One region of the Sphaerochaeta sp. genome, then DNA from elsewhere that is predicted to be linked to it. Evidence: riboswitches for the same ligand, from Rfam matches in the RefSeq annotation. Region 1 holds a riboswitch; the other holds the start of a gene.

Region 1 (4,052 bases):
GTCCACAGCGGCAGAAGCGGGAGTTCCTTTGCCAAGGCAAGCAGATCCTCTTTGTCAAGACCGGGGGCAAGGGTGGTGCGCACCTCAAGGGTGAACCCTTCATGGTTTACAGCATGATTTAAAAGCAATACCAGGCTTTTCTCCACCTGCGAGATCTTTGCATGCGTTCCGACGATCGCCGGATACTTATACCAAGGCGCTTTCACATCCAAAGCCACATAATCAACCATGCCGGACGTGAGCAAATCAGTCAGCATCCCGGGATTGCTTCCATTGGTGTCGATCTTGGTCAGAAACCCCAGATTCTTTGCTCCCGACACAGCAAGCAGAAGATCCTGCTGCAGGGTACATTCACCTCCGCTGAACACCACAGCCTGGAGAAAATCTTTTCGTTTTTCCAAGAAATCATGCATCATCTGATGGCTCATCACCGACATACCAGGCCCGATCAGGGCCCGGTTATGGCAATAGAAGCAATCAAAATTACATCCTTGGCAAAAGAACACACAACTGAGAAAGCCTGGATAGTCAAGCACGGAAGAAGGTTCAACACCGCCGATAATCATGATGCATCATACCGGAAAAACAAACGTTGACGATGCTCCTCCTGTTTTCCAGGATGAAAATCCTGTTTCGGCCGCAAGTACCCCACCACCCGTGTCCATACCTCGGTTTCCTTGTTGCATATCGGACACACAGGAACCTCGCCGGTAAGATAACCGTGATCCCTGCACGTTGAGAACGTAGGAGTCAAGGAAAGATAGGGGAGCTTGTATCTGCTGAAGATGGTACGAATCAGGTGTTTTGCGATCTGTGCATCCTCAATCCTCTGATCAAGATAGAGATGAAGAACCGTACCTCCGGTATATTGGCACTGCAGATCATCCTGCTTTTCCAAGGTTTCGAAGATATCATGGGTATAGCCTACCGGCAATTGGGAGGAATTGGTGTAATAATGCACCCTCTCTCCGGCGGTAATGATATCCGGATGGGTCTGGACATCCAGATTGGCCAGCCGATAGCTTGCCCCCTCTGCAGGAGTAGCTTCCAAATTATAGAAATTTCCTGTTTCCTGTTGGAACTGTGTGATGATATCCCGGAGTACCTCCAGCACGTGAAGCCCAAATTTCTGCCCTCTGTCGGTTGTAAGTGATCCTTCCATTCCGAATAGGTTCAGGCAGGCCTCCTCCATACCCACCAATCCGATGGTACTGAAATGATTCGCCCAATACCGGCCCTGCTTCTGTTTCACGTCGGAAAGATAAAAACGGCTGAACGGATACATACCCCGCTCGGTTTCAGCTTCCAGAATCTTCCGCTTTATCTCCAGACTCTCCTTCGCCGTCTCTGCAAGAGCGGTAAGCGAGGCAAAAAAAGCCTGTTCATCCTTTGCCTCATAGGCCAGACGAACAAGATTGAGGGTGACGACGCCGATCGATCCGGTCAACGGATTGGATCCAAACAACCCCCCTCCGCGTTTTCTCAGCGCAGAGGTATCGAGACGAAGTCGGCAACACATGGAAAGGGCGTCCTCCGGGCTCAGGTCGCTGTTCAGGTAGTTGGAGAAATATGGTATTCCGTATTTGGCCGTCATGGCAAAGACGGCATCCACCACCTTACTGTCCCACGGGAAATCCTTGGTTATATTGTAGGTGGGGATGGGAAAGGTGAATACACCTTCTGAGGCATCACCCGCTTCCATAACCTCACAAAACGCCCGGTTGAGCATATCCATTTCCGCTTGGAACTCCTGGTAGACCTCTTTCTGTGCAGATCCTCCGCGAATGACCGGAACCTCGGCAAGCGATTTTGGAACGGTGATATCGAAAGTAAGATTTGAGAATGGACACTGGAATCCAACACGGGTGGGTACATTCAAAGTAAAAACGAATTCCTGTAAAGCCTGTTTGACCTCGTCATACCCGAGATGGTCATACCTGATGAAGGGTGCGGAGTAGGTGTCGAAAGAGGACCACGCCTGGGCCCCTGCACATTCCCCTTGGAAGGTGAAGGTTGCGTTGACTATCTGGCCGAGCCAGGACCGCAGGTGTCTGGCAGGTTTGCTCTGCACCTTTCCTTCCACACCACCGAATCCCTGGACAAGCAACTGCCGTAAATCCCAGCCACAGCAATAGGGACCGAAGAAACCCAAGTCGTGGATGTGCAGACTTCCCTTCTGGTGAGCTTCCCTGATTGAGGCAGGATAAATCTCATTGAGCCAGTACTGTTCGGTGAAGATTTCCCGGATGTAGTTGTTCATGCCGTTGATCGAGCGCCGGGTGTTGGCGTTTTCCTTGGTTCTCCAGGTCGTATCCTCAAGATACGAGGAAAACAATTGGTTGGTCGCCTTGATCAAAGCCTTGCCTTCCCGAATCCTTTCCCTGTCCCTTCGATACAGGATGTACGCTTTCGCTGTTGCATTGGCGCCGCAATCCATGAGCGTACGTTCCACCAGATCCTGGATGTGCTCGACTTCGACCGGTTTCGCTTCATCCAGATGGGAACATACGATCGAAGCAATCTTCGCTGCATCGACCTGTTCGTTGGCTGCATTCGCTGCCTTGGTGATTGCATTGATGATTTTCTGAACCTCGCAGAAAACCACCTGCCCGTCCCGTTTGACCACTTGCTGTTGCATGGGTTCCTCCCTGGGAGACAGGACAGATAAGGGGTGCGTTTGTATGCACACGCCTTCTGTCATGCTCCGTGACGGCGTGTCTGTACAGGCAAGGTCTTCTGGCTCTGGTTCATCGTCAGTGGCGCCTTCCCGAATTTCTTCAGTGGCAAGAGCCATTGACTCCCCATTACAGCGGCGGGACCGCGTGGGTTTTACACCCAACTTCCCTTTTCCTATACACACAATATATAGTGTTTTGTACCATGCGGTACGCTACAAACAGTATGATATGGAGTTTGGTTTGTCAAGAAAATTGTATAAAAAAGGGAATCAACTTGGATTCCCTTTTCTCATCACTCAATGTTTTTGGTTTGAGATGCGGATCTGTTTGTACAGCCCTTCACCCTCACTCTTGGTTTCCACACCACCGAAATCATTCAAGGCTGTATGGACCAAGCGTCGTTCATACGGGTTCATGGGTTCAAGCAGTCGGCTGCGTCCGCTTCTGCGAACCTGCTCAGCTGTCTTGAATGCCATCCTGATCAACTGTTCCTCATGACGCATCCGATAGTTTTCGCTGTCGACGATGACCTTGAGGTCCGGATCTATCTGTCCGGCATACACATTGGCAAGCAATTGGATTGCATCCAAGTTCTTGCCTTTACGGCCGATGATGATGCTGGAATTGTCACTTTCGATGTTCAACCCAAGCTTGCGTTCCTTGCGGAAGGAAACCGAGACGCTTCCCTCATACCCCATTTTATCCAGGATGGTTGCAACGAACGCAAGAAGCTTATCTTCCAGCTCGCTGTTGATCGGTGCATCCAGCTCAGGTCCATCGGAGTTGTCCTGCTCATAGGATTCCTCCTCAAGCTCGCTTTCCTCATCAAAATGGATTCTGATCTTTACATTGCTCTTTTTGAACAGTCCCTTGCGGACCGGTTCGACGATTTCCACATCGAAATCTTCACGTTCGATGTGCAGTTCGTCTATGGCTTTTGCAATAGCCTCCTGCTCGGTACGTCCTTCGAATTCTCTTGTCATATGATTACTCCGTTGGGGGAACGAGGTTCCCCCAGTTGAATTGGTATCGGTATCAGCGCTTTTTACCCTTCGGTCCAGGGAACTGCTTCACCTGTGCGGGGAGCGCTTCTCCCGCCTGCAACCGGTTCTTGCGGTTGGTGTACAGCTGTTGGAAAATGGACAGGGCATTCATCACCGACCAGTAGAGGATCAACCCGGACGGCGCACTGTACAGGACGAAGAAGAACATCAACGGCATTCCGTAGGTCATGAATTTCATCATGCTCTGCTGGCTTCCGGCAGTCGAAGCGTTCTGGGTTATCTTCATCGAATAGATCATGCTGACCGTATAGATAATGGGCAGCAAGTGCAGCTCATTGCCGAGGAACGGCAGGTTGAACGGGAACATGAA
Region 2 (4,052 bases), on a different contig from region 1:
CCTCACCATCAAGATAGATCAGACCTTGGTCGGGAAGTAGTTGTTTATAAATAAACTTGAGCAAAGTGCTTTTTCCGCTTCCATTGGGTCCGGTCAAGGCGATGAAGGAGCCACGGGGGAATGATGCGGTGAAATCACGGAATACCTGATGCTGTTCATATCCACCCCACAGGTGGGAAAACTGAAGGCTATCCATAGAAGTACCTCCCTTTTCGCAGCAGATGAATGAAAAGCGGTACTCCGATGATGCTGGTAATGACTCCTACCGGAAGCTCCCCGGAAGGAAGCAGTATACGCGAAAGCGTGTCGCTAGCAAGCAAGAGAAATCCTCCCATAAGCGCGGAAGGGAACAACAGCCGCTGATGTTTCGGTCCTACGAGCAATCGGGTGACATGGGGGGCCATCAGACCGATGAACCCGATCACTCCGTAATATGAAGTGCATAATGCACTCGCAAGCGAAGCAACCAACAAAAGTGCAAGCCGTGTTTTTCGAACCGAAAGGCCGGTGCTCTGTGCCGAGCCTTCATCAAGCAGCAGGATATCCAGCTTGCTGTGTTGCATACGGAGTACGGAAAAAACCAAGAAGGACGTGCAAGCGAGGATGAATACCTGATTCCAGGTACTGGAAGAGAAACTGCCGAGCGTCCAGAACAGGATGCGCTGGTATTGCTCCTTGTGGAGGAACATCAACAACGTCATGCCCGCTGAAAGCAGATAATTGACGGCGACTCCAGTGAGCAGTAGTGTTGTTTGGCTGCTTCGTCTTCGCATTGCCAGGCCGAAGATGAACAAGGTCGTCAGGATGGCGCCGAGAAGTGCACTCAGCGGAAAGCCCAATACAGGGGCCAGACCTAGGAAAAGCGCAACGGCAACTCCGAACGAGGCGCCCGAACTCACCCCGAGAATGAAGGGGTCCGCCATAGGATTATGCAATGCTGCTTGGAACACCGCTCCACTGAGGCCGAGAACCGCACCACTCAGAAATGATGAGAAAATACGGGGAAGCCGGAGCTGAAAAATGATGTATCCTTGGTTTCCTGATAAAACATGTCCAGAAAAGAGGGAAAGTATTTCCCCCACGCTGATATGAGATGGCCCCAACGCAAGGGAGAAAAGCATCAGCAGAATACTGCCGATAACCAGGGCAAAACGTAACGTCCATCTCATTTGCCGAGCTCCGGATGAATCACCGAGGCAAGCGAAGCCAGGGCTTGGGCGCTTCTCGGCCCTTGACGGCTGATCAAATCGGCATCAATCAGGCGTATTTCACCCTGTAAGTCTGAATAGGGTTTCATAGCGGTGAATTCTGCAATGGTTTGTGTACCGCTTTCACCCCAGCGCGGGCTGATCAGCAAAAGATCAGGATCCTTCTCCATGAGCAATTCTTTGCTGTATGTCCAATTCTTTGCATCCTTTGCAACATTGGATCCACCAGCGAGTTCTATCATATCCCCAAAAAACGTGTCACCGGTGGCAGTCGAATCGAATCCTCCGAAATCAATGACGGCATACACGCTAGGCTTTGGAAGATTCTGCACACTCATCACCACTTGGTGTACGGTGTTTTGCATCGAGAGAATCATCAGTTCCGCTTGTTCCTGCCTACCCACTGCTTCACCGATATCCCTGATCAAGTCGTATGTACCTTGGAATGTCTGTTGGGTGTTCAACTGCAATACCGCAATGCCAGCTTTTTGGATGGAAGCAAGAAACTGGTCATCAACGAATGCGCTGCTGATCACCAGCGTAGGATTCAGGGAAAGCAGGGTTTCAAGCGATGGGTTGTACAAGGTTCCGACCGAGGGTAGGGCGAGCACCTGATTCGGGTAATTGCAGTAATCACTTCGTCCTACGACTGACGAACCAGCACCCAAAGCAAACAACGTTTCGGTGACGTTCGGAGATAAACTGACGATGCGCATGCCATGGTCGGTGTGCGGTTTTTCTTGTATTGCCTGTGCTTTCAACGGGGAGAAGAGCAGACTGAGCAACATTGCAAGCAGGAGGAACTGGTGTGCTGGACGATGATTGAACATAAAGCCCCTTGTCAACGGGCATGCAACATACCCTGGCCTATACTCCGTAGGTCGTCGGAAATTATCCAAGTCAGGTCTCCTGGCTCAGGCATACCCGGTAGCTGCGACTTCCCACATTCCTGCAGTGTCATAATGCATCCACCCAGCCCGTACAGTGGCGGGACCGCAGGGGCTTTTCCCCCTTTCCCTTGGCTTGGACACTTTATCGTACGGAGTTGTTTGGGTGCTGTCAAGCTTGACTGTGGTTGACCTGAAATCGGGGGTATATTACTATCCGGTCTATGATGTATACAGAAATTGAGATTTACACCGATGGAGGATGTCTGGGGAATCCCGGTCCTGGTGGTTGGGCGTATGTTTTGCAGGTAGACGGTACGTTTGCGAAGGAAGAGAGCGGTGCTGAAGAAGCGACGACGAACAACCGGATGGAACTAACCGCAGTCATCAAGGCGCTTCAAACCTGTCAAGGGTATGAGGCCAAGAAAATCATCATCAATACCGACAGCCAGTATGTGAAGAACGGCATTACCAGCTGGATCAAGAAATGGAAAACCAATGGATGGCGGACCGCTTCCAAGGACCCGGTGAAGAACAAGGAATATTGGGTGGCCTTGGATGCATTGAATGCTTCGCTCCCCGTGTATTGGAATTGGGTGAAGGGGCATGCTGGCATCGAAGGCAATGAACGGTGCGACCAACTGGTCCGACAGGCGATGGAAGCATTGGTATGAACCACCATACCGCTACGCTTTGGCAACTCTATACGGCATTTCTGAAAATCGGGGGATTCACGTTCGGTGGGGGGTATGCCATGCTGCCCATCCTCCAGCGGGAAGTCATCACCAACCATGGTTGGGTCACCGAGGAAGAAGTGCTGGATATCTATGCCATCGGCCAATGCACCCCCGGCATCATTGCGGTGAATACCGCGACCATGATCGGATACCGGACCAGGGGCGTCCTCGGTGCAATCGTGGCGACCCTCGGGGAAGTGACCCCGTCGCTTGTGATCATCTCCCTGCTTTCCACTTTGTTGGTGCACCTGCAGGATTCGATATGGGTACAACGGGCATTCGGTGGTATCAGAGTGGCGGTCTGTGCCTTGGTCGTCCAATCGATCATCTCCCTTTCCAAGAAAAGTCTCATAGACATCCCCACCATCCTCTTGTATCTGGCAACCATCACGGCAACCTTGCTGCTCAAGCTCTCTCCCCTATGGATCATTCCCTTGTCCATACTGTTCGGCCTGTCCGTCCAAGCCGGGAAACGGAGAAAAAGATGATCTACCTTGCCTTGTACTGGGAGTTTTTTAAAATTGGATTGTTCTCGATCGGCGGCGGATTGGCGACCCTTCCGTTTCTCTCCGCTTTGGCGGAAACCCATCCGCAATGGCTGAGTGCCCGACAAATCGCCGATATGATTGCCGTCAGTGAATCGACACCGGGGCCAATCGGCATCAATATGGCGACATTTGCCGGGTATCAGGCGTCGGGCCTGCTCGGAGGCGTTGTCGCAACCCTGGGGGAAATCACCCCGAGTGTCATCATCATTATTCTGATCGCGCGTTTCTTGACCCAGTTTGACAAAAACCAACGAGTGAAGGATGCATTCTATGGGTTGCGGGCTGCGGTCGTCGGTCTTATCAGTTTTGCCGCGTTGAAGCTGCTGGGGATCATCATTCTCAAGGAAGGCTCATTACGAGTTGAGGAAACAATCCTCACTGTTCTCATGGTGGTCTTGGTGCTTTCCTTCAAAAAGGTGCATCCCTTTATTTGGATTGTGGTTGGAGCTCTGCTGGGGCTTGTGTTCCAGCTTCCTTCGTAAGATAGTTCAGGGCATATGCATACCAACTCTGCTTTCCTTCCAATTCGGTCAGCACCTGAAGTGCCTTCTGTTCGGTTTGGGGATGGGAGAGCAGTGTGAGGGCAAGGTTTTTGGCCGTTTCGTTCTCGTTCCATGCGACAGCCTGCTCCATGACCGCCTGCTGCAAGGTGTATGAGCCGGGATCCAAGGC

The links. A riboswitch is a leader RNA that binds a small molecule or an ion and turns the genes downstream of it on or off. The one in region 1 is predicted to bind cobalamin.
Region 2: another riboswitch for cobalamin. It lies ahead of AB7C91_RS01105 (ABC transporter substrate-binding protein); the one in region 1 lies ahead of AB7C91_RS00335 (ribonucleoside triphosphate reductase).

The regions. Positions count from the first base shown of each region.
Region 1 is NZ_JBFWIJ010000001.1:84,179-88,230, forward strand. Features, by position in the region: gene AB7C91_RS00330 (anaerobic ribonucleoside-triphosphate reductase activating protein) at 1-566, opposite strand, end outside; gene AB7C91_RS00335 (ribonucleoside triphosphate reductase) at 563-2,638, opposite strand; cobalamin riboswitch at 2,715-2,881, opposite strand; gene jag (RNA-binding cell elongation regulator Jag/EloR) at 2,975-3,661, opposite strand; gene yidC (membrane protein insertase YidC) at 3,714-4,052, opposite strand, start outside.
Region 2 is NZ_JBFWIJ010000002.1:70,196-74,247, reverse strand. Features, by position in the region: gene AB7C91_RS01115 (ABC transporter ATP-binding protein) at 1-196, opposite strand, end outside; gene AB7C91_RS01110 (iron ABC transporter permease) at 189-1,169, opposite strand; gene AB7C91_RS01105 (ABC transporter substrate-binding protein) at 1,166-2,038, opposite strand; cobalamin riboswitch at 2,091-2,249, opposite strand; gene rnhA (ribonuclease HI) at 2,320-2,769, shown strand; gene AB7C91_RS01095 (chromate transporter) at 2,766-3,320, shown strand; gene AB7C91_RS01090 (chromate transporter) at 3,317-3,862, shown strand; gene AB7C91_RS01085 (hypothetical protein) at 3,807-4,052, opposite strand, start outside.